Regions from separate parts of the Pradoshia sp. Z6_59 genome, predicted to be linked through region 2. Evidence: riboswitches for the same ligand, from Rfam matches in the RefSeq annotation. Region 2 holds a riboswitch; the other holds the start of a gene.
The links. Region 2 has a riboswitch for preQ1 ahead of queC (7-cyano-7-deazaguanine synthase QueC). Riboswitches for the same ligand answer to the same signal wherever they lie in the genome.

Region 1: another riboswitch for preQ1. It lies ahead of AC4D4B_RS15110 (QueT transporter family protein); the one in region 2 lies ahead of queC (7-cyano-7-deazaguanine synthase QueC).

What each region holds. Positions count from the first base shown of each region.
Region 1 is NZ_JBZCPP010000016.1:54,849-66,847, forward strand. It holds gene AC4D4B_RS15095 (GTPase domain-containing protein) at 1-1,539, opposite strand, end outside; gene nadE (NAD(+) synthase) at 1,869-2,687, opposite strand; gene AC4D4B_RS15105 (DoxX family membrane protein) at 3,065-3,595, shown strand; PreQ1 riboswitch class I at 3,761-3,805, shown strand; gene AC4D4B_RS15110 (QueT transporter family protein) at 3,813-4,298, shown strand; gene AC4D4B_RS15115 (ferritin-like domain-containing protein) at 4,454-4,888, shown strand; gene AC4D4B_RS15120 (DUF5068 domain-containing protein) at 4,970-5,680, opposite strand; gene AC4D4B_RS15125 (DUF368 domain-containing protein) at 5,859-6,659, opposite strand; gene AC4D4B_RS15130 (quinone oxidoreductase family protein) at 6,885-7,865, opposite strand; gene AC4D4B_RS15135 (enoyl-CoA hydratase/isomerase family protein) at 7,885-8,694, opposite strand; gene AC4D4B_RS15140 (SDR family NAD(P)-dependent oxidoreductase) at 8,679-9,446, opposite strand; gene AC4D4B_RS15145 (2-phosphosulfolactate phosphatase) at 9,448-10,194, opposite strand; gene AC4D4B_RS15150 (phosphotransferase family protein) at 10,196-11,266, opposite strand; gene AC4D4B_RS15155 (acyl-CoA thioesterase) at 11,299-11,697, opposite strand; gene AC4D4B_RS15160 (TetR/AcrR family transcriptional regulator) at 11,834-11,999, opposite strand, start outside.
Region 2 is NZ_JBZCPP010000001.1:290,078-302,076, reverse strand. It holds gene AC4D4B_RS01540 (hypothetical protein) at 1-1,133, opposite strand, end outside; gene AC4D4B_RS01535 (biotin transporter BioY) at 1,325-1,891, shown strand; gene AC4D4B_RS01530 (FusB/FusC family EF-G-binding protein) at 2,194-2,844, opposite strand; gene AC4D4B_RS01525 (SMI1/KNR4 family protein) at 3,114-4,166, shown strand; gene AC4D4B_RS01520 (FAD-dependent oxidoreductase) at 4,715-6,376, shown strand; gene AC4D4B_RS01515 (transposase) at 6,473-6,991, shown strand; gene AC4D4B_RS01510 (VUT family protein) at 7,331-7,873, opposite strand; gene queC (7-cyano-7-deazaguanine synthase QueC) at 7,873-8,544, opposite strand; PreQ1 riboswitch class I at 8,593-8,636, opposite strand; gene queF (preQ(1) synthase) at 8,675-9,175, opposite strand; PreQ1 riboswitch class I at 9,301-9,347, opposite strand; gene AC4D4B_RS01495 (C45 family autoproteolytic acyltransferase/hydrolase) at 9,627-10,649, opposite strand; gene AC4D4B_RS01490 (NanQ anomerase/TabA/YiaL family protein) at 11,035-11,484, shown strand; gene AC4D4B_RS01485 (metal-binding protein) at 11,675-11,999, opposite strand, start outside.

The sequences.
Region 1 (11,999 bases), on a different contig from region 2:
TTCGCGTTCTTTGTTTGTAAATGGATCATTTACATCTAATACAAGTAAAAGACCATCTGCCATATTCAAATAACGGCGTACTTCCTGGATTTTATTATTTGCAATGCTGAATCCCGGAGTATCGATGATTGCTATTTGATTGTCGGCCAAAAATTGGCTCGGAAGCTGGTATTCGATGATACTTGGCTTGTTATCAACAAAGTTTCTGTTTGAAACTTTCTCTTCAAGCTCCTCTAGATTTAGTGGATTAATTGAAGAGTCTGTCACTTCCATTATGCTTTCTTCTTCGGCATTTTTAAACATGATAGCCGATGAAGTTGGTTTATCAAATAACTCTTCTCCTAAGATAGAATGAATTAAGGCAGATTTACCGCTACCGCTAGTTCCGGCAATCATAATATGTTGTACATTTATATCTAATAACTCATCAATAATCCATTTTTGTCTTTCGCTTACAGATAAATTATTTTGGTTTGCCCATTGATCAAGTTCCTCAAATAATCGAACGCTATCCTCCAAGCCATTCCGGTTATTTTCAGCCTGCATTAACACTCTCTCTGCATGATCAATATCAACTTGGCCTATCATACCAGGAAAATTATCATTCCATGCCAATATAGCAGAAGAAGCTAAAAGAGCATGCTTCCTATCTGTAATGCGGAGCCAGTTACGTAATAAACTTGGTAATAAGCCTTTTAATGTTTTTAATAATTTATGTCCATTAATTAATTCGAAGTAACCCTCTTTAAATAAGAAGGATAAATCTGACCATGGTTCGGGATGAACAAGTTCAAGATCCTGCAGTAAATCATTAAACCCCTGAACCCATTGCAAATATGCCGGTTCGCCCTTATAGCTGTTCCAAAGAGATACTGCAAGTTGTTCAAATTGACCACTGTCAATGGAATAGAGCTTATGTAAGACCTGATAAAAATAGCCAGGTTCCATATTTTTCGTTACACCTTGATCAATATAGGACTGCAGAACATCATACCAAAGCAATGACTCCGTACGGATGGATTCATTTACTGCAAGTTCAACTGCACTATTCCAATCACGTTGCTCTTCAAAGAATGAACGTGCTATTTCTGTCACTTGAGAATCATCTGGATTCAACTTAACTACCTTTTTAATCGTTTTATCAGCCAGTTCAGTTTTATCCAATTTCGTATATAGAGCAAATAACTGTAACCCAACTTCGGTATTCAATATAATCGAGTCTGATTCAATAGATTTATAAAGCTCTTCAGCGTTTTTATACATAGCCATTGCAAAGTAAGCATCCGCCATATTCTTTATAGCCCAAGGCGCCAGATCATTGCTAACCTTTTCCCATTTAAAAATGGAAGTCTCATAGTCTTTATAATGGAAATAAAGCTCTCCCTGAGCAAATCTAAGCGTTGATAGCTCAGGCAATTCCTTTTGTTGTTCTGCCAAAAATTCTTCACTTATTATAAGCAACGGATTCGCCGCATTATCGTTTGTTAATAAGGTTTTATATAAGGACTTTTCAATCAAGTTATTTTCATTATTCATCATACGACCCCTCCCTGGTTCTCTCACACAAATTTGTTCAATAGAATACATTATAACTTATATAGTGTAATAAAATTTGATTGCAAAATGGTTTCGGTAAAGTTTCATCTTCAATACAATATGATAGCAAAATGGAACATTTGTCATATTTGAAATAAATATAATACTAGATTATATCCTATACCCTCAGATAATTAACTAAAACAATTCGTGTTTTTTATTTTCCTTCAATTAATTATACCAGTATATCGTTATCTTAATCACGATTCATTTTCTCCTTACAATAGAATAAGCCCATGATTATGAAAATCACAGGCTTACTTTTTGGTTAGTTATTTCCACCAATTATCATGAATGGATGCAGGCATTTGACGTTTGTGTTCTGTTTTTAAATATTGCTTTTCAATTTTCAATGCAGCTTCAGCATCGACTTTCCGACCTTCCAAATAATCGTCAATCGTATCATATTTTAAGCCAAGTTCTGTTTCATCAGCTTGCTGCGGTTTATTATCCAGCAAATCGGCAGTCGGCTCTTTCATATATAGTCTTTCCTCAGCTCCCAATTCTTTCAGCAATTCTCTGCCCTGGCGCTTAGACAATCCCGATAATGGAAGAACATCAGCTCCGCCGTCTCCATATTTTGTATAAAAACCTGTCACTGCCTCAGCAGCATGGTCTGTTCCTATTACCAAAAGTCCATTTTGTCCACCAATAGCATATTGTGCAATCATACGAAGCCTTGCTTTCACATTCCCTTTATTAAAATCGGTTAATGTTTCATTAGTTGCTTCTTTGTATTGATCCGTAATGACATCGACAGTAGACTTTACATTAAAAGTAATATTTTCATCTGGTTTAATAAATTGCAGAGCACGCTGAGCATCCTCTTCATCTTGCTGTACTCCATATGGAAGTCTGACAGCAATAAATTTAGCTGCAAACCCTTCCTCACGCAGTTCTTCCACAGCCATCTGAGCCAGACGTCCTGCCAATGTAGAATCCTGACCGCCACTGATTCCTAGAACAAATCCTTTTGCTCCGCTCTTCTTTAAGTAACTTTTTAGGAACCCAACTCTGTCTTTGATTTCTTCTTTAGGGTTTATTTCCGGTTTAACATGTAATGCTTCAATAATAACTGATTGTAAGCTCATTCCCATTCCTCCTTCAAACACCTATACTATTATTTTCCTTAAATGTTCTCTTTCTAACCTTTTATCATTAAATATATTTTACTCTTATATATAAATTTTTAAATAGGTCATTTAATTTAGAGTATTGTTTTTTTATCCTTATACACCACACAAAATGGATAATTGCGTAAAAGTTTGTGAAGGAACGAACAATATCACGTTTGTAAAGTTGTTTTTAGTATTAACTTAAAAGGTTCACATATTTTTGTACAAAAAATGAAACACAGGGATAATACACCACATTATCAAGCATATGGTATATAAATAAGGTATAGAAAGTTACTGGCACTAAAAACCGCGGATTAGAGCCAGTTAAATCCATATGGGAGTGATTTAAAATGATGAATTGGTTACGAACTAATAAATATGCCTCCGGACTATTATTGATTATAAGATTGTATCTTGGTTATGAATGGATGATTCATGGATTTGAGAAAATTAAAGGCGGAGCATTTGATGCATCCGGATTCCTTGGAAATATTGTTGCTAATCCTGTAACTGGTCCAGACGGAGGGGCACTGTATCCGATGTATGGTTCATTCATTGAAAAATTTGCGATTCCTAACGTAGGGTTAATCAACATCCTAATTCCATGGGGAGAATTTCTAGTTGGGCTGGGGTTACTGCTTGGTGTCTTAACAACTACAGCTGCCTTCTTTGGATTATTAATGAATTTTATGTTTTTATTTGGCGGAACAGTATCTACTAACCCGCTCTACATCATACTGGGAATGGTTATTCTTGTAGCAGGTGCAAATGCCGGCCGATTCGGTGGAGACTATTACGTTCTTCCATGGATTCGTAAAACAATCTTTAAAAAGGATGACATAAAGCCAATTAATACAAAAAAGTTAACTCCAAGTCATTAAACTAACGATTAAATATCTGTGACGCCGAGATTTCTCTCGGCGTCTTTTATTGATTTATGCCAGTCGATCATAACTATACGATGATGTTTTGCCATGATCCAACTACAATCCTTTGTTGACTATGCATCTTATTATGCTTATGATTATTTGGTGTCTTCGGAAATACTAAACGTGGTTCGTAACCATCCCACGATAAAAAACTAAGGGAGAGAAAAAAATGAATATTAGAACGCTTGCTGTAAATGGAGTTTTGGCAGCCTTATATATTGCTGTCACTATAATCGTACAGCCAATCGCATTTTCGAACATTCAGTTTCGAGTACCTGAAATGTTCAATCACTTGATTGTATTTAATAAAAAATACATGTATGGGATTGTGATAGGAGTATTTATCTCTAACCTCTTTTTCTCATCAATGGGTGCATATGATTTAATATTTGGTGTTGGCCAATCCATACTAGCATTAACAATCACCATTCTAACCTTCCGATTTGTCCGCAATATTTGGGCAAGGATGGCTATTAATACATTCGTTTTTACTTTTACCATGTTCTTAATTGCTATAGAGTTAAATATTGTTTTGAAACTTCCTTTCTGGTTTGCATGGGCAACAACCGCAGCTGGAGAATTAGCAGTCATGACAATTGGTGCTCCAATTATGTATGCTCTCAATAAACGTATTAATTTCTCAAAATTAATCTGACTTAATAATCCAAGCTTGGCCCTTTATCGGATCAGGCTTTTTATTATGTAAAAATATTCCTGAACATTTCAAAATCCTGCCACAAAAAAAATGCTTAATATGTAGTAAAGTAGGGTACATTTGAATTATAGAATATAGAAGGAGTGGATTATAGAATGGAAAAAAAATTAAAAGAATTAATAGATGGTTTAAATGAAGATCTAGCAAACGAATATGCTGCATCAATCATGTATTCTAGCTATGCGGCAATGGTTTCTGGTTTATACAGACAAACACTGAAACCTTTCTTTGAAGGTGAAATAGCCGATGAACAGGGACATGCTTTATATCTTGCAGAAAAAATCAGTACATTGGGTGGAACACCAACTGTAACACCAGCAGAAGTTAAACAAACCACTGATGTTAAGGTAATGCTTGAATCTGCCTATCAGGCAGAAAAAGATACAATAGATCGCTACGAAACACGCAAGAAACAAGCTGAGGAATTAGGCTTAACTGAATTAGTTGTCAAACTAGAAGATCTTATCTCCGATGAAACAGGCCATATGGAAGAGATTGGCCGCATTCTTAGTGACTCCAGATTTGATTAATTCTTAACAATCTGCAACATATTTAACACAGGGAAAGAACCGTAATTCTGACAAGCAGAATTACGGTTCTTTTTATGGCTATTACTTCGGTAATGGAATTTCAAATTCTGTCTTTTTCCCATCAAATAAATCTTTACCTTCACTATTTAGGAATGGTCCAAACTCCAATTTTAAATTTCGCGTTTTTGAAAACAAATCCTTGTCTATTAAAAAGACATGAAGCTTTTCACTAGATGTTCCTGCAGCCATTTCTCCTTGTTGGCTCGGCTCAAGATTTGTTTCTGGAAGATAGATTATTTGATTATCGTTCCCCCTTAAAAAAGAACGGATGGATTGATATATCAATGGTTGTTTGGAATTGTTCTCAAGCTTTAATTTTAGGGTAAGCGCTATACGGTCTCTTTCATTTAAATTTTTGAACTTTGATTTAACTGCCTCTGTTGGGGTGATCTCAGCATACTGTATACCCTCTAACGTAATGATTACGTCTTCAATATTTTTAGTTTCATTCATTTTTAAATTTTCATATAGTATCTTTTTCACACCCATATTACCAGAAGTAAATCGATCTTGATACACCTCAGAGGATACAGATGGCTCTTCTCCTTTTGCTGCCACGCCATTTTTTGTTTCTTTATCATCGGTACCTTCATTATTATCGGTACTTACATCTTCTGTAGTATGATTCTTTTTATTTTCCTCGTTTATCGTCTCTTCTTTTTCACTTCCACATGCTGATACTGCTAAGATAAAAAATGCCAAAAATATAAACCTCAGTCCCTTTTGTATCATAATTCAACCTCCAATATTTTTTTATTGTAAAGTTGTTAGTTAATTTATACCTCTGCTTAATTCTTAATATTCTAAACGTAAACGACATTTTCCTATCTATCTAATTGTTTTAACAATGCAGGCGAAACAAAATAAAAAAGGATTGTACGAGACAATCCTTTTACTTCCTATTCAATCATTACTTCGTAAAGATTTTCGTTACCAAAAGACCTGACACAAACGTTATACAACATAGCAATATCGTACCTATTCCTGTTGGTAATCCAGGAACGACCACAAATATAGATCCAATAATTAATCCCATTATGACCGCAAACGTCATATGTGGATATACCCTCAGTAAAAAGCTGATTGCTTTACTGCTCACAATAAAGCCAACCACTGCTCCAGCCCCTACAAGGATAATAATCGAAAAGTTTAAATCTGATAAAGCAGAAATAACAGTTGAATAAACACCGAGCAACAATAATATAAACGAGCCACTAATGCCTGGAAGCAGCATAGCCATACTTGCAAGCCAGCCGGAAAAGAATAATCCAAGCCCAGATAAAAGCGTTACTTCAGATATAACAACAGATTCATTCGGCTTCAGGAAACCTAGTGCTGCCATCATGATTGCAACCAAAACGACAACCCCATAATGCTTTCCTGTAAAGTGTTTTTTCACCTCTGCCTGTCTTATAATAAAGGGTAGTACACCGATGATTAATCCTACAAAAAAGAATTGTGTCGGTTCATGATGATGTTCCAGCAAATAATCAATCAATCGGCTAAACGTCAGTATAGTAAACCCCATACCGATTGCGAGTGGCAATAAAAAGCCCAGATACCTTCTCCAGTCACGGCTAAAAAAGCCACTGATTGATAATAATAAGCGATCATAAATACCTAATATAAACGCTATGGTTCCTCCACTTACACCGGGAATTAAATCACTGATTCCCATTAACATACCGCGATATATGTTTTTCCATTCCATTATTTTTTCAGTCCTTATATTTTATTTCACTATAATAGTTTACAAAATAAGAACTAGTAAAAACAATGGCACATAATACAAATTAAATAGTTTTTCACTCATTTTAATATCAATATAAATTATACAAATATAATAATTTTGAATAATATCACATTTATCCATACTCTTATTACAATAAAAATAAGCATGCCAGAACTGCATGCTTTACAAGAATGCTATTAATATTCAACGACGAATTTCAAGTATTATCTTTCCTGCTGTTTTCCTAGACTGCAATAACTCATGCACTTTTGCTGCTTCATCGAGTGGATGGACTTCACCTATTATTAATTTTAATTTTCCCTCTTCTAAGAATGAAAAAAGATCACGCATACTCGGCAATAGCAGTTCTGGCTTTCTCATAATTTGCGGAAGAAAGAATCCAATGACCGACTGGTTTCTGGCCATTAAGGATGATGGGTGCATTACGGCCTGTTCTCCACTTGCGACACCATATATCACCAATCTCCCGAACGTAGCTAAGCATTTCAGTGTCTCCTTAAAAATATCACCGCCAGCCATTTCGAGCGCCACATTAACTCCACGGCCGTTTGTCGCTTCCAGCACTTCTTTATACCAACCCTCTTTTGTATAGTTGATACATACATCAGCTCCCAGAGAACGTGCAAGCTCCAGCTTTTCTTCTGTGCTGGCAGTTGCAATTACCTTCCCTGCGCCCATTAATTTAGCCAATTGGACTGCTAAAGTCCCAACTCCTCCAGCTGCTGCATGAACGAGAACTGTTTCACCCTCTTGCAATTGCCCCATTGTTTTTAAAATATGGTAGGCACTCAAACCTTGAAGTGGGAGGGCGACCACTTTTTTTAAATCGAGTTCTTCTTTCAGGAGAATTACGGACCGAGCGTCTGCAACAGCATACTCAGCATATCCCCCAGATTCAATCAGCGTGACCACCCTCGCTCCAACATTTACGTACGTCACTTCTGAGCCAGTTTCGACTACAACCCCGGCAACTTCAGCTCCAGGCACAAAAGGAAGCTGGGTTGGTACAACATATTGGCCTTCACGTCTGGCAGTATCTGCATAATTCACACCAACTACATGTATTTCAATTAATACTTCATGTGGACCAGGTTTCGGCCTATCTAATTCGACCATTTTTAATACTTCTGGTCCTCCGTATTCAGTAAATTGAATGGCTTTCATAATACATACTCCCTTTCACTTATCTGCCGGTAAATTGCGGCTTTCTTTTTTCTTTAAATGCAGATACACCTTCTTGATGATCCTCCGTGGCTATCATCATCGTTTGAGTGATGCGTTCTCTCTCCAGGACATCTTCGAGAGTGGCCGTAAAAGAATAATCAATCAGTTTTTTCATTTGCCCATATGCTTTTCCTGGACCATAGGATAGCATAGTCGCATATTGAATTGCTTCATCACGCAAAGCTTCTAAAGGTACAAGTTTATTAATAACCCCAAGTTCATATAAACGTTCTGCTGGTATCGGTTCAGCTGAAAAGAAGAATTGTTTCGCTAAGTGTGGACCAACTAAACGTGGTAGGAAATAGGAACCACCTGCATCCGAAATAAGGCCAACCTTTGAAAAACTTAAAGCGAACTTACTCCCCTCAGCGGCTACAATCAAATCACAGGCAAGCGCCAAATTAAAAGCAGCCCCTGCCGCAAAACCATGTACCGCCGCAATAATAGGAGTCTCAATCTCCTTCATCGTTAAAATACATTCATTTATGACTCCTAAATACTCGTAGGTAGTAGCTGCTGATTTGGTTCCCATCGTTTTTACATCTCCGCCGGCACTAAACGCCCGTCCTGATCCGTTTAGAACAATCACTTTTACATTAGGATTTTTATCCGCTTTTTTTAATTCACTAATTAGTCCTGTTATCATTTCCGGACTAAAAGCATTCAAGCTTTCAGGTCTATTTAATGTCAATACTAAAACTGAACCTATTTCTTTTATTAATAAGTGTTCCATCATCCATCTCCCCTTCTCTTTTACGTAATCATCCATCCCCCATCGACCAGTACATCTGTACCTGTCATGTATGAAGCTTCACTCGATGCTAAAAAGGCAATAACATTGGCTATTTCCTCACTGGTTCCTACTCTTTTCAATGCTGTGTTGCGTTCAATTGATTTCACAAACCGTTCATTTGTTAAAGACCATTCTGTCAACGGTGTTTCAACAAATCCAGGTGAGACGGAGTTTGCACGGATACCATATGGTGCCATTTCAAAAGCAAGTGCCTTCGTAAAATTCAGCACAGCTGCTTTTGCAGAACTATAATGAGGTATATGAGCAGCAGCCTTATGACCTGATAGACTCGCTATATTGACAAATGCCCTATTACCTCCTCGGTTAGCTTGCTCCATCATAAACTTTCCAAGTATTTTTGAAACCAAAAACACACTCTTCAAATTCACTTCCTGAACGATATCCCAAGCCTCTACGGCCGTATCCATTATTTTTGATTGCACTGAACCACCTGCATTATTAATGACCACATGTAAGTCCATAAAATGATCCTCAATAAAATCTGACAACGCGGTTACTTCCTCTTCTTTCGTAACGTCGGCCGCAAAACAGGTTGCCTGGATATGATGGCTTTGATTATTAATTTCATCAACAACGCTTTCAAGCTTTTCTAAGGTTCTTCCAACTAGAATGACATTTGCCCCTTCTTTCGCCAAACGCAGAGCGGTGGACTTTCCAATCCCGCTGCCACCCCCGGTGATCACGGCAACTTGTTCTTGAAATCGCATCCTATGCCTCCTTTTTTACCGTTAGTACAACGCGATTATTTTTAAACACAGGAACAATCTCATAACGTCCACTGTTACTTGATAACAGAAGGTCATCCTTTAATCCATATCTGGTTAATAGCAATCCAACTCTGGATGTTGCCAGAACTGAGTACGGATTTGATGAATGGCTGTCATAAAAAGCCAATGCAGCTTTTCCAGCGTCATTCAGCTCAATCTCTTGTTTGGTTCTACAGGTTATATTTGCAATTAAATGGCCGGCACCATAGAAATCCTCCAGGCTAAATTCTCCTGAATTTCCTGAACAAATCACGACAATCGTTTTATCCTTGCTACTTTTTAGTAGCGCCTGTGCCACGGCAGCATTATTAAGCAAGGAGGAGATATACACTTGATTTGCATGTGCTGCTTTATGTAGAGCCACCGTGCCATTAGTCGTTGAAAGAATCAAGGTTTTACCATGGATACGTGTGCTAATTTCAACGGGTCCTGGATAAATAAAACCATCGATTGGTTCTGCATGTAATTCCCCAGCCATCAAGGCTTGTCCGTTCTCAAATTGTCTGCTTACTTTAATAGCTTCATCTGGATTAAGAACAGGAATAACCTCTTTTGCTCCATTCTGCAACGCTGCTACAATTGTTGTTGTGGCCAGGAGAATATCCAGTACAACAGCTACCTTGTTGCCTGTGGCCAATTTTTCTGGTGAAATATCTTCCTTGGTCAGCAAGACATGCACTTTCAGCATCTTATCGATTCCTTGTAAGTGAATAAGCATGCTCAATCAATGTTTTTACATACTTATCAAAGTTGGCAAATCTCGGATCCTTTGTTTGGCCATTATGATAACGATAGTAGATTTGCTGACAGATTCCCGCTAATTTGAAATAGGCAAACGTTAAATAGAAATTCATATTGGAGACATCACGGCCGCTTTGTTTTGCATATTCTGAAATAAATTGTTCCCTTGTATAAAATCCATCCCGAATCGTAACAGATGGCTTACCCAGTCCTTTTTTCAATACTTCAGAATCGTCCCCCTCTGCCCAATAGCTCATAGCTACTCCAAGATCTGCGAGCGGATCTCCAACCGTCGTCATTTCCCAATCAAATAAACCGACCATTTCCGTCCCATCCTCATTAAACATCGCATTGTTTAATTTATAGTCATAATGAATAATTGAAGCATCACATGAAGCTGGAATGTGATCTACTAACCATTTCTCTAATTCTTGTATATTTGGAATATCATCTGTTTTTGCTCGTTCATAACGTGCTATCCATCCATTTGTCTGTCTTTCCATAAAGCCATCAGGCTTACTGATTTCCTTCAATCTAGTCTCCTGATAGGAAATGCTATGAAGCTGAACAAGCCGTGCTACCATTTCCTTTGATAAATTTTGAAAGAGTTCACGGGAAGGTTTAATGCCTTCAGGAACAGAAGTATCAAATATAAAACCTTGCTTTCGTTCCATAATAAAAAACGGACTCCCAACAACATGTTCATCATCTGAGTAAAGGATTGGTTTTGGCGCCGGACTGAATAGAGGATGTAATTCTGAGAGGATGCTATATTCTCTTTGCATATCATGGGCTTTGGGAGCTAAACGACCTAGCGGCGGTTTCCTTAAAACAGCTTCCCATGTGCCTATTTTTAATTGATAGGTTAAATTTGAATGACCTGCCGAGAATTGTTCAATTTCGAGGTTTTCTTCTGGCAAATCGCTAATCTTACTCCGCAGAAATGATTCAAGTACATGCTGCTGCAATTCTTCTCCGCTTCGTACGGGAATCGTATCTTTACTAACTCCTTGGTTCATGCCTATCTCACCTCTTTTAAAAATCGGACTCATTAAACAGCTTCGACCAGCCTCAGCAGTTTCTCTTTTAGCATTTCAGGAATCGGTTCACTTTCCTGTTTGTCAAAATTAAACTGAACAAGGATGGCAGTCCCTTTGGCAATTGGGTTACCGGTTTGGGCACAGTAAATATCATGTTCAAGCTGAAAGCTCTTTGTCCCCACTCTGGATACAGTCGTGTTAATTTTTAATATTTGATCAAAATAGGCTTGAGAGAGGAAATCACATTTAGTTGAGGCCAAAATGAATGACCAATTTTTTATTTTTAATTCCAGTTCCATTTCCTTCAAAAAATGAAGACGAGCTTCCTCCAGATAGATAAAATAACTTGTATTATTCACATGACCAAGTGCATCTGTTTCCGAAAAACGGACGGTTACCATTGATTCCATAGCGGCCTCCTTTTACCCATTTACAGTATCCATACTATATTTATTCCCTGCTGTATGCATCGGAGGATAATCGTAATCTATACACCGACCAGCTCCAATTAAGCAATTTTATTCAAAAAAAGGGAGTCGTGATTTCCTACTCCCCTTTTTCAATTCCTTTCATGATCATTTCTACAAACATGTCTGTTAATTCATGTTCAGAAATAACACCTTCAGGGTTAAACCACTGATAGCTCCAGTTCAGAATTCCAAGAATACCAAATGTGATAATGGTAGGATTTAAATCTGAGCGTAACTCCCCT
Region 2 (11,999 bases):
TAATATAGAGCGGAGGTATAATCTTCTTTGGTTATTTTTTGTGAAGTTTCGATATATCGATCATCATCCGTTGTGCCGTTCAACATATATTCCTTCCCATCAAACGTTTGCCAAGTTATATAATTCTGATCAAGCCATTGAGGTCTGGCTGGAGTGTCTTCCGTATTACTTCTCCTCTCAGCTACCCAGGCTCCTTTTTGCTGCGTAGCATAGTAAACATTATATCCAGAACGCTTTGCAACTCGATCTCCCTCAGCAACAAATAAGATTACCGGCTTATTATCCTGGAAGGAAATTTGCAAATAGCGAGGATTCTCTAACTCACTCCCATTCTTCTCATCATAAAAAGTATACTTCTCATTTTTTTCTACTTTTGAAGTAGCTAAATCAAAGCTCAATTCCAACGCTTGATAGGCTCTTTGTCCCTGTGCCATCATATATTTTTCGATAATAGCCGTAGCTTTTTTGTCTCCGGCATCATAGATGATATTCTCAATTGTTTCCCCACCAGTTGCTGAATGCTCGAGCAGCTTTTTAAATTTTCCATTATATAATGAATAAAAATGAACCTCGGAATCAGATATTTGAAGTCCTACTAAAAAGGACTTTCCATTTTTAGCCTGCAGTGCTGTGTAAATAGGTTGATCAAATGTATGTAAAAGCTTTGTTTGACCTGTACCTGCATTATATTCTTTTAGTTCATTCTGATTCCAAAAGAGAACTCCAGCTTGGATAGGTGTAAAAGAGCTAATGTCTTGGTCGATAGCCTGATTCGTTCCCTCTTGGTTGATGGTTAACTTATCATCGTCCATATAAATCAGCTGACCATCGGACGCCCAAATTGGTTCTGCCGGTGCCACTTCGGCTTGGATGGATTCTTCTTTTAACAGGTTAAAATTTTGATCGAATACTTTGTGAGAAACGTCTGTCTCATCCGGCATAAAAATGTGTAACTCATCATCTTTTTGATAACTGTAATACTCCATTGGATATTTTGATGATGCTTTCAAATTGCTTGATCTTCCCCACCCATCATCAGGCAGAGTTGTTTCCAGTCTTACATTATACACATAATAAAGCAGCAACATGATAAAACCTGTAATAATTGGTATAATTATGGCCTTCTTACTCAAATGAATCCCCCTTAATCTCTAGATCTTTATACTCATTTAAATAATATCACTATATTAGTTTGATTTGATAGAATTTTCTATAAATTACAATTGTTTAAATTTTAATTTATAGAAATCTTGTTAAATCTCCGTAAAATATGTTAACCTATTACTTAAATTAGTTTACTTATTTTCGATTGAGGTGACTGTCTATGGCTCATGATAAAACGAAAAAGCTAGTTCTCACAGCAATGTGTGCATCCATCATCTGTCTGTTAGCCCAAATCACCATTCCTTTGCCTCTGATTCCTATTACAGGACAAACATTAGCCGTTGGGATTGTGGCAACCATCTTGGGATCCAAACATAGCACGATTACAGTATTAGTCTATTTAACACTCGGTCTTATAGGCTTACCTGTATTCTCTCAATTCACTGGCGGATTGGGCATTTTATTTGGACCAACGGGCGGTTACTTAATCGGATTCATTCCAACAGCTTTTCTGATTGGGCTATGGTTAGAAAAAACATCCTATACATACAGTCAAGCTTTTCTCGCAAACCTAATCGGTATGTGTATCACCTTAGCCATTGGATGCATTTGGTTAAAAGGATTTGCGGCGCTATCCTGGCAGGAAGCATTAGTAACAGGTATTTATCCATTTTTACCAGTCGGCATTATTAAAGCTATCCTTGCCGCATGGTTCGGCATCACTATAAGGCAGCGCTTGAACTCTGCTAAACTATTACCAGCTCAAGCTAAAAGATACTCCACCTAATTCATAGGGAGGAGTATCTTTTGGTATATTGGGAGGGTGTTATTCACTATAAGACGGTTAAAGTATGTTTTTATCAGCTTCTCTATTACTGACTATATTTCTACTTGTTAACTTAAAAATAACTAGATACTCCATAAAGAATATGAACAAAACTATATAATTGTGCTGTAAAACCAATAAAGGGCACCCTATTTGAGTGCCCGCTATAATCATCCATATTATTTAATTTTGTAGTAACCAACGTTCTATTCATTTCTTCATGCAATTACCTAACAAAAATATTATTCTTTTACCTAAACAATTCACGTTCTTAGTGAATCTTTTAGAAAAGCTTCTATATACTCCACGTTCGTTATCTTTTTATTACATTCGCTGCTATCGACACATATAAGATTACCTATAGACTTGTAATAATCTGGGTTGTTCATTTTTTTCGCTTTTGTTACAGTGGAAAAATAGGCAACCTCCCCAATATTATTACAAAAGGAACAAATATTTTTCGTGCTGGTCGGTGCAAGCTGACATACGATACCGACCATTTTCTCCTCCATTTCATAAATTATAAATTTTTTATTGGATCTTAGGTCGTTCCAGCTTAAATAGGTCAACTCGTTGTGGTCTATATTTGATAAATCAGGCAGCTTTAATTTTTTCTGTTTCGGGAATAATTTTTTTAACTGGCTCTCTGTAATTTGTGGAAAAGTAAGCACACAGTCCTCAAGACGCTGTACGTACGCTTCATACTCTCTATCTGTTTTCAGCATAGATAAATCAAGCATTTCCGTTATTCCTGTTCTTTTATCTGGAAATAGGTCCAGAATTTTTACATTTGCTAAGGAAACGACAGCGTCCAAAATATTTTGAGGTATATTCTTTTTCTTACTATCCTTTATTAAGGCAATCTGTTCTTTTATAAAATTTAATTGTTCATTTTTAATAAATTTTTCATTCATCACATAAATCTCCAATCTGGACGATTTTCTTTATTCCCTTATATTAAACTATAAAGCCATTTTATAATATGAATAAAATGACTTAAAATAGATGGCTTGTTCATTTCATCTTTTAAAAAATGTCACGTTATCACCATTTCCTCTATCTTCCTTTCGTTTTTTCTGAAATACAAATTATATTTAAAGTCACACAATGGATTATCCAACAACCAATTTATGTAAAGAATTAAATAAAACTTTGTAGAATTATATATATAGCAATAATTTATATGAAATTAGGTGAAGAGATTTTGAAAAGCAGCATATGGGATAAAGATGTAGATTACAAACCACTACCGGTCACTGATTCAATTATTGAAATGGCCGAAAAAAAGCTGGGTGTTAAACTTCCAGAATCCTACATAAAATTATTAAAAGATCAAAACGGCGGGAGTATCATCTACAATGCTCATCCCGCTCCCAAGCATGAAGTATTTGACGATTTATTCATAGAAGTAGAATACCTCGATGGAATTGGCAAAAATGGAGGAATACTAGATAGTGAAGAATTAATAGAAGAATGGGAAATGCCTAAAGGCCTTGTTTTGTTTAATGGTGATGGTCATTACTGGCTGGCCTTTGATTATCGGCATACTTCTTCAAATCCGCCAATTGTGTACGTAGATAATAATGATGAGATTTCACAAGTAATAACAATCGCTAGAAACTTTGACGATTTTCTAGAAAACTTATATGTAGTGGAAATAGAATTACCAGATGACGAAGACTATTCTATTGTGACATATAGTAAGGAAGACTTTGAATCGTTAATCGAACATGATGATGCTGAAACACTTTCTGAAATTATCCAATTTGATACTATTGATGAGGAAGCAGATTTAGATTGGTATGGCGAAAAGTTATTACAATTGAGCGAACATCCTGATGATGATTTAAGGATCTCTATAGCTAATAAAATTTGGAATGATTATACTTACCAATTTAGTGAAGATACCTTAAAGAAATTCATTGAACTATTTAAAAATGATACAGATTCTGATGTGAGAAGCTATGCTGATATGATTACAGAAAAAATTAATTACTCTATAGAAGATTTAAAGATGGAAATGGTAAGAGAAAATACTGATTATGGTTACAATGTCGTATCCAGCTTTATGTATAAAGACAATAGCTACCATGTTATACAGAAAGATAATAAATGGATATTGGAAAGTCTCACTGGTGCAGATCAGTCATTCGATTCAATAGAACAATTCTTTAAAGAGGCAACATTGGGGGGAATCCCTCTTACCGATGCTTGGGTAGAAGTTAAGATAATATAAGCTTTTTTAAGAAAAGAAAAAATTACAGTGTACTAATTAGAGCACTCTAACCTATAAAAAGATCCTGACCTCTAAAGTTGATCAGGATCTGATTATTTTGGATTATTTCCCTTCACTTATCTAGACGATAAAACATATCCAGAGATCCTCCTTTATCTAATCTTCATCAATTCTTATTTATCTACCATTTTGTAATTTTCAAAGTGCCAATCTCAATAACAACCATCATTTCCTTTTGGCATTCATTGGTAAACTAACCGTCCACCCTATTAAAGTTGGATGCATTGTTCATTAAATGATTCTTAAATACCAGGTGTAACATTATATATTTTTCTACAATAAACTCTCGTTTCACTCTCTATGCTTATCTCATTTATTAAGTATGGGTCAATTCAGTCCTTCTACTGATTGATATTTAATAAATATTTCCAAATATTATTGTATAATCTGTTCTAAATACTGTAAAATTTAATTGTCTGAATATTTAACGGTTTCTATTTAGGGGTTTTGTTATTTTGCGCGGATACTACTCAAAGGGGGATTTTTTAATGGGTTGGGATTACGAATATGATGTAGTAGTAGTCGGTTCTGGAGCAACAGGTTTTTCTGCCGCCATTACTGCAAAAAAAGAGGGATTAAGTACACTGCTAATTGAAAAGGAAAAGCATTTTGGAGGAGCTTCTGCTTTATCAGGCGGCGGTGTATGGGTTCCGAATAACAGATATTTAGTTGAGGCTGGTGTAGCCGATAGTTTTGAAGAGGCTAAATTATATTTAGATTCCACTGTAGGTGATTTAGTAAGTGATACAATTAAAGAAACCTATTTGAAAAAAGGGATCGAAATGCTGGATTATATGCATAATTTAAGCCCACATATGAGATTCTCCTATGCAAATAATTACTCTGACTATTACCCGACACATCCGGGTGGAAAAGGGATCGGCCGGTCGATCGAGCCCAAAGTAATTGATTTAAATAAATTAGAAGATTGGAAGAGCAAGCTTCTCCCTCCTGCTATGGATACAAAAGGTTTCGTTATGACAGGACAGGATTTCGTTAAAGTGAATATGATCACCAGGTCCTGGGCAGGAAAAAGAGCTTCTTTAACACTTGGATGGCGATTAATTAAGCATAAATTATTCAAAAAAGATTATGCCGCATTAGGTAGAGCTTTAATAGCTCGATTGGCTCTAACTTACAAAGATTTAAACGGTGAAATTTGGCTTGATTCACCATTTGTTGATTTTATTTACGAAAACGATAAAGTAACAGGCCTAATCGTAAACAAAAACGGTAAACAAGTAACAATCAAAATCAATAAAGGCTTAATTTTTGGATCAGGTGGATTTTCTCGGGATCAAGAAAAGAGAGATAAATATCTTCCAAGTCCACAAGATGTGAGTTGGACAAGCTCACCAAAAGGTCAAACTGGTGATATTATTGAGCCTTTCGCAAAATTGAATGCGAAGTTTGGTTTAATGGACAGAGTTTGGGGTGCACCTACTGTCATTAATCATTTGGGTATGCCATTTTTCTTAGTAGCGGATAGAGGCTTGCCGAATATGATTATCGTTGACCAAGACGGAAATCGTTATATCAATGAACCGACTCCATATCATGAATTCGTTGATAAAATGTATGAGCATAATGAAAAAACAGACGGGAAAGCCATCACTTCCTGGATTATTTTAGATGCAAGGGCTAAGAAAAGATATATCTTTACCGGCCTCTTCCCTGGGCAAGATTTCCCTCAAGCATACTATGACAATGATATTGTTTTGAAAGGGAACACAGTCGAGGAATTAGAAAATAAATTAAATATTCCAAAAGGAAATTTAGTTAAAACAATGAACAGATTCAATGAATTTGCTCGAAATGGTAAGGATTTAGATTTCCATAGAGGTGAAACGCCACATGATCGATATTACGGCGATCCTTCTTTGCCAAATCCAAATTTACTTGAAATCAATGAGGCCCCCTACTATGCAATGAAAGTCTACCCAGGGGATATCGGCACTAAAGGCGGGGTAGTTACAGACGAATTAGCAAGGGTTGTCAAAGAAGACGGCACTGTATTTGATAATGTATACGCTTGTGGTAACTGCTCATCATCCATTATGGGTCATTCTTATCCTGGACCAGGAGCAACATTGGGACCAGGTATGACCTTTGGTTACGTAGCTTCCATGCACTGTAAGCATAAAAAATAAAGGACACTTCAACATCATGGACAAAAGCATTTGAATAACATATGAACTGCCCCGTAAAAGTTAGACACTAATCTAATTTTTACGGGGGGTTTTTTTATGGCAAAATTAACTGTTGAACAAAGGATCCAAGCAGTTCAACGTTATGTAAATGGATATGAAACCATGAATGCAATTGCGAAAGATATTGGTGTTACAACACGGGTTATCGGTGACTGGGTTCGCCTTTATCAAGCGAACGGTATAGAGGCATTCTTAAAACCCTATACAAACTATTCTGCTGAGTATAAAATGAGTGTACTAAATTATATGATCGAAACAGGTACATCTTCAATTGACACAGCTGCGATATTTAACATTTCATCTCCAGGCATGATTCGAAATTGGAAGAAGAAGTTTGAAATTGGCGGTTATGAAGCCCTTGTTTCTAAGAAAAAGGGGCAATCATCCATGAAAAAGAACACGAAAAAAACAATGAAGCCTGTACCGGCTGAAGGATCTGTAGAAGAACTTGAAGCACGTATAAAGCAACTGGAAATGGAGAATGCATATTTAAAAAAGTTAAACACTTTAGTTCAAATGCAAGAAAAATTACCAACCAAATCAAAGCGCAAGTAATTTATGAACTAAAGGAAATCTATGAAGTGGTGGAATTAATCAAAGTCGCTGATATTCCACGCAGCACTTATTATTATTGGGAAAAGTGTCAATACTAATTCAGATGCTTTTGTCTTTTTTCTTACGATTTGTTCGTGCGATTTGTTCGTGGGAAGATTTCAAGTCCCATAATTCTCAAGTTTCCCTTTAATTACTTCTAGATGATTCAGATTTCCCCAAAAGACACGTTGGAAATAATAACCTTCCTCTCCCCACCTAGGATTTAATCCTTTTTACGGTATGGAATGTATGAGATAGACTTTTTAATACCTGAAACAGAAGTAATAATTTAAATAATGATTAAGATGCTTTCGCCAGATGTTTTTCTTTATAAGACAACCCTTTCCCTAATAGATAAGCACCAATCATTTGCATAACCGTTTTCACGATAATCTGACCAATAATTGCCGCTGGTACAGCTGACCAAGGAATATACCCAGCTCCTAATGGGCTTAGTCCGACAATGACGAACACAACTGAATCTAATAAACCTCCAACCATTCCACTATAAAAGACACGCCAAGCCATCGGCAGTTTTAAACGTGTATAAATTTCTGTATCTGTTGTTTCTGCGATTAAGAATGATAGCGCAGAAGCTGCGACGATAATTAGGGTATCTCCTAATAAATACGATGCAGTAGCTGATAATACTAAGGCTAAGAAAATAAAACCATATGTCCTCTTACGACCAAGTTTATTTTGGACCAAATCACGGAAGATAAATGTTGCACCAATTAAGAACGAGCCCATTGGAATAATGAATATCCAAAATTCAAATGGCGCAAAGCGGGCTGTCAGTACATTTGCCGTTACAATTGATACTAAATAAAATAGAATGCGTATCATTTTGATCCTCCTATATGCTGTTTGGTATGTAAATATGTGTGCATTCCTTGTAGACGCAGCTTACAAGCGGGACACTCACCACAGCCGTCCGCTTTAATACCGTGATAACACGTTAAGGTCTTTTCTTTTACAAAATCAAATGCACCAAATTCATCTGCTAAGGACCATGTCTCTGCTTTGTTCAACCACATTAAAGGTGTATGTATAACAAATGCTTCTTCCATTGATAAATTTATTGTGACGTTTAACGATTTTATAAAAATATCGCGACAATCTGGATATCCACTAAAATCTGTCTCGCAAACACCTGTAATAATATGCTTTGCACCGATTTGTTTCGCTAATACACCTGCAAAAGATAAAAATAATAAATTGCGGCCCGGTACAAATGTTGATGGCAACCCACCTTCCGCACCATCCTTCACCTCAATATCAGCGCGTGTTAATGCATTTGGAGCAAGTTGATTTAGTAATGACATATCTAAAATGTGATGATGGACGTTTAATTCATTAGCGATTTGCTTTGCACATTCAATTTCTAATGCATGTCGTTGTCCATAATTAAATGTCACAACCTCAACCTCTTTAAATTTTTTTAATGCCAAAAACAAGCAGGTCGTACTATCCTGTCCGCCACTAAACACGACTAATGCTTTTTCTTGCTTCATTGATCATTCTCCATTCAAATGAAAAACAGCACTAAGATAGATGCGCTGTTCTTCTTAGTTTTTTATAGAGGGTTGCTAACAACCTCTCCCTTGGCTATAAGGATTTTATTGATATTTTCATAACCTGCAGTTAGCGATTATCAATTTTTTCTGGATATAAATCGTGATTCATTAAACGATAATTTGCTATTTCTTCAAACTTCGTACCTGGACGGCCATAGTTACACCAAGGGTCAATTGAAATACCCCCACGTGGAGTAAATTTACCCCACACCTCGATATAACGTGGATCTAGCAGTTTAATTAAGTCATTCATAATGATATTGACACAGTCTTCGTGGAAATCTCCATGGTTACGGAAACTAAATAAATATAATTTTAGTGACTTACTTTCTACAATTTTTTTATCCGGAATATACGAAATATACATGGTCGCGAAATCCGGTTGCTGCGTAATTGGACAGAGACTTGTAAACTCAGGGCAATTAAACTTAACAAAATAATCCCGGTCTGAATGTAAATTATCTACAGACTCTAATACTTCAGGTGCATAATTAAATGCATACTTCACATTTTGATTTCCTAATAACGTTAAATCCTCTAATCCTTCTGTTTGATGCCGACCAGACATAAATAACCCTCCTTGAATTAGATATCTAATCATTCCAAGGAGGGGCATGCTCTTTTTCTATAAAAATAACTACTTAGAAAGTCAAAAAAGCCACGTCCAATATATGGACATGGCGAGAATGACATGTATCCATAGTTTTTTATAGAGGGTATCCGCTATGAACCTCTCCTGAAATTCTTCAGATATTATTTTAATTATCTCTTATCATACCACACCCATTAATGGATATAAAAGGAAAAATAAAAAAGATAACTGATTGTAATATACTCAATAAAAAATCTCATACTAGTCTCCGCTATAAAGTTATTTACAATCCTTCTCCATAAAATGCTCATCTGACTAGTCCTACTGATTGATGGGATTAATCCGTTTTTTAATTTACGCTGCCATCTATTCTGTTTAAAAACAATGTCCTACTTAAACAACACCACAGAGGGATGGACCATTTATTTTATTCCGCTTGTTGAATCGTTCCTTTTAATACTTTAGGAAGATTAATATTACCATCCAAATATTTTCTTAAGGAAAACATTTTTGGTTCACTATTCTCCCCTACACCAACGATAAGACTTAATTCCTTTGGCAAATAAACAACTGTATGCAATGTTCCAAAGTACTCTTTATAGTAGTTAAAAAATAAAGGAGAATTGCCGTCATTAAAATGACGATACGCTGTTAAAGGAGAAAGTTCCTCTGTTAATAGACTGCTTACATACTCTTTACGTTTTATGGATCCTTGTATCTCTTTCTCATTTTTGTCTTGCAATGTTTTCGATTGAAAATGATTTGTACATATTAACGGAGGGCCGTAATTAAAAATCTGTTTCTGAGGAGAGGCTTCTACTATTACACCTTTTCCGCTCGGATCAGTAATAGAATAATTGTAGCAATATCCATGGGGAAGTATTGAAATAAGGTCGATTGCTTCTTCTATACTAGCACACTGATCCAATAGTATTCTTACAATTGTTGTCGCAAGAAAACCTTCTGATTTATGTTCACTGTTTACAAAATGTAATCCAACAACAAGCCCTTTTTCATTCATCCCATCAAGTCTGCCAATTACCTGCTGACTAAATCCAACACTGGCATAGCCATCAGCTGGTTTAGAGAAAACAAGTCTTGCATCATAAAGCTCAGGGCTAAAATCATAGTTTCGCACATAATAGTCATCCTTTATGAATGCCGTGCAACCCATTGCTGGAAAATTTACATCATAGCCACTATACAGCCTAATGATGGTGTCTAACTCCATATCCAGTCCTTCCGCCAAACCTCTAAGTTCCTCTAAAAGATTCGGTGACATGTCCTTTAGTATTTCTTTTGCTATCTTCGTATTTGAAGTAGTGCTCAAATCCTCAAGTAAACGCAGTTGATTTGAAAGCAGTGTCGACTTAATTTCTTCACTTTGCTTTAGCCCATATTCAAAAGGGCTTCCCTTTAACTCTACTAGTCTGATTATCAACTCTTCCATTCGTAATTCTCCCCTTCTTTGCTTGTCTCGATTGTAGTCCTCGTTACAAATCCAAATCATCTCATTTAACTATCACGTTCTCTCGAAACATTTCTAACTTTCTGGGATTCTTCACCATTCTATTCTGGATATTGTCTCACTAAAAAATAAGTAATTTAGAAATCTTTCTTGCCTATCTCTCATACTCACAATGTTCCAGAAGCACTTACTATAGCTGGATACCTTTGATTATACAGTTTATCTATATCCAAATAAAGGAAGTATCGTTTCACTATTTGTTATCCTATAAACCAGACTGGTATACAAGTTCTTGTATCGCTAATACTGGATATGTTACTATTTTATATACTTATATAAGATAAATCGCTTATCGGAGGAAACATATATGATTATCGATCAATTATCAAATGCTCCATTATATGATGGAGTGCATCCAAGATTAAAGAAAGCCTTTGCTTTTTTAATGGAAAATGATTTGCAGGCTTTGCCGGTAGGAAAGTATGAAATTGAAAATGACAAGGTCTTCGTAATGATTCAAGAGTATGATACAAAGCTTATTGAAGACTGTCGCATGGAAGCTCATTATTCATATACAGATATCCAATACGTCATTAAAGGCGAGGAAAGAATGGTTTATACAAATAAGGAAGATACAGAAGTCGTAGAGGAACAAAAAGAAAATGATGTAATGTTCTTAAATGGCGACGGTAACCATCTTATCGTGAAAGAGGGATGTTTTGCTGTGTTTATGCCTCAAGACGCTCATATGCCAGGTGTTTGTGTGCAACAACCACAAGCTGTAAAAAAAGCAGTAGTAAAAGTATTGTGCGATTAATGTAAGAGGCAAAATCATTGAGCTGATTTTGCCTCTTCTTTTGATTTAGCTCGTTTTGTATTCATTTTTGTTCAACACAAGAAAATATTTAACATTTTTAGGAAAAACGTTTGGGGTTTAACAAACGATAAGCCCTCTTGAAATGCTAAAAATCCCTTTTCTACTAGACGAAAAGGGATTTGGATTTTGGTTAAAAGATCTTTTTGAATGTGGTTGAAGCATGATCGGTCAAAATGTGTGCAGTAGACGAAAGCATATTCCCGACAATAAAGGACAAGATAGACAATTTATGTTCAATGACAATCTCCTCTAATTGGTCTATATATGCAGCATATGGCACACCTGTCAGGATACTCATTGCACCCGCTCCTAACATAATCCAAGCCGTTACATAAAGATACCGAATGATATCTCCAATCACATACCCATGTGTCCAGATGGAGCGATGCTTCAATTTTTGGTAGGGAATCCACATGAATCGTAAGAATCCCCATCGCCGATACGGATTGCTTTTT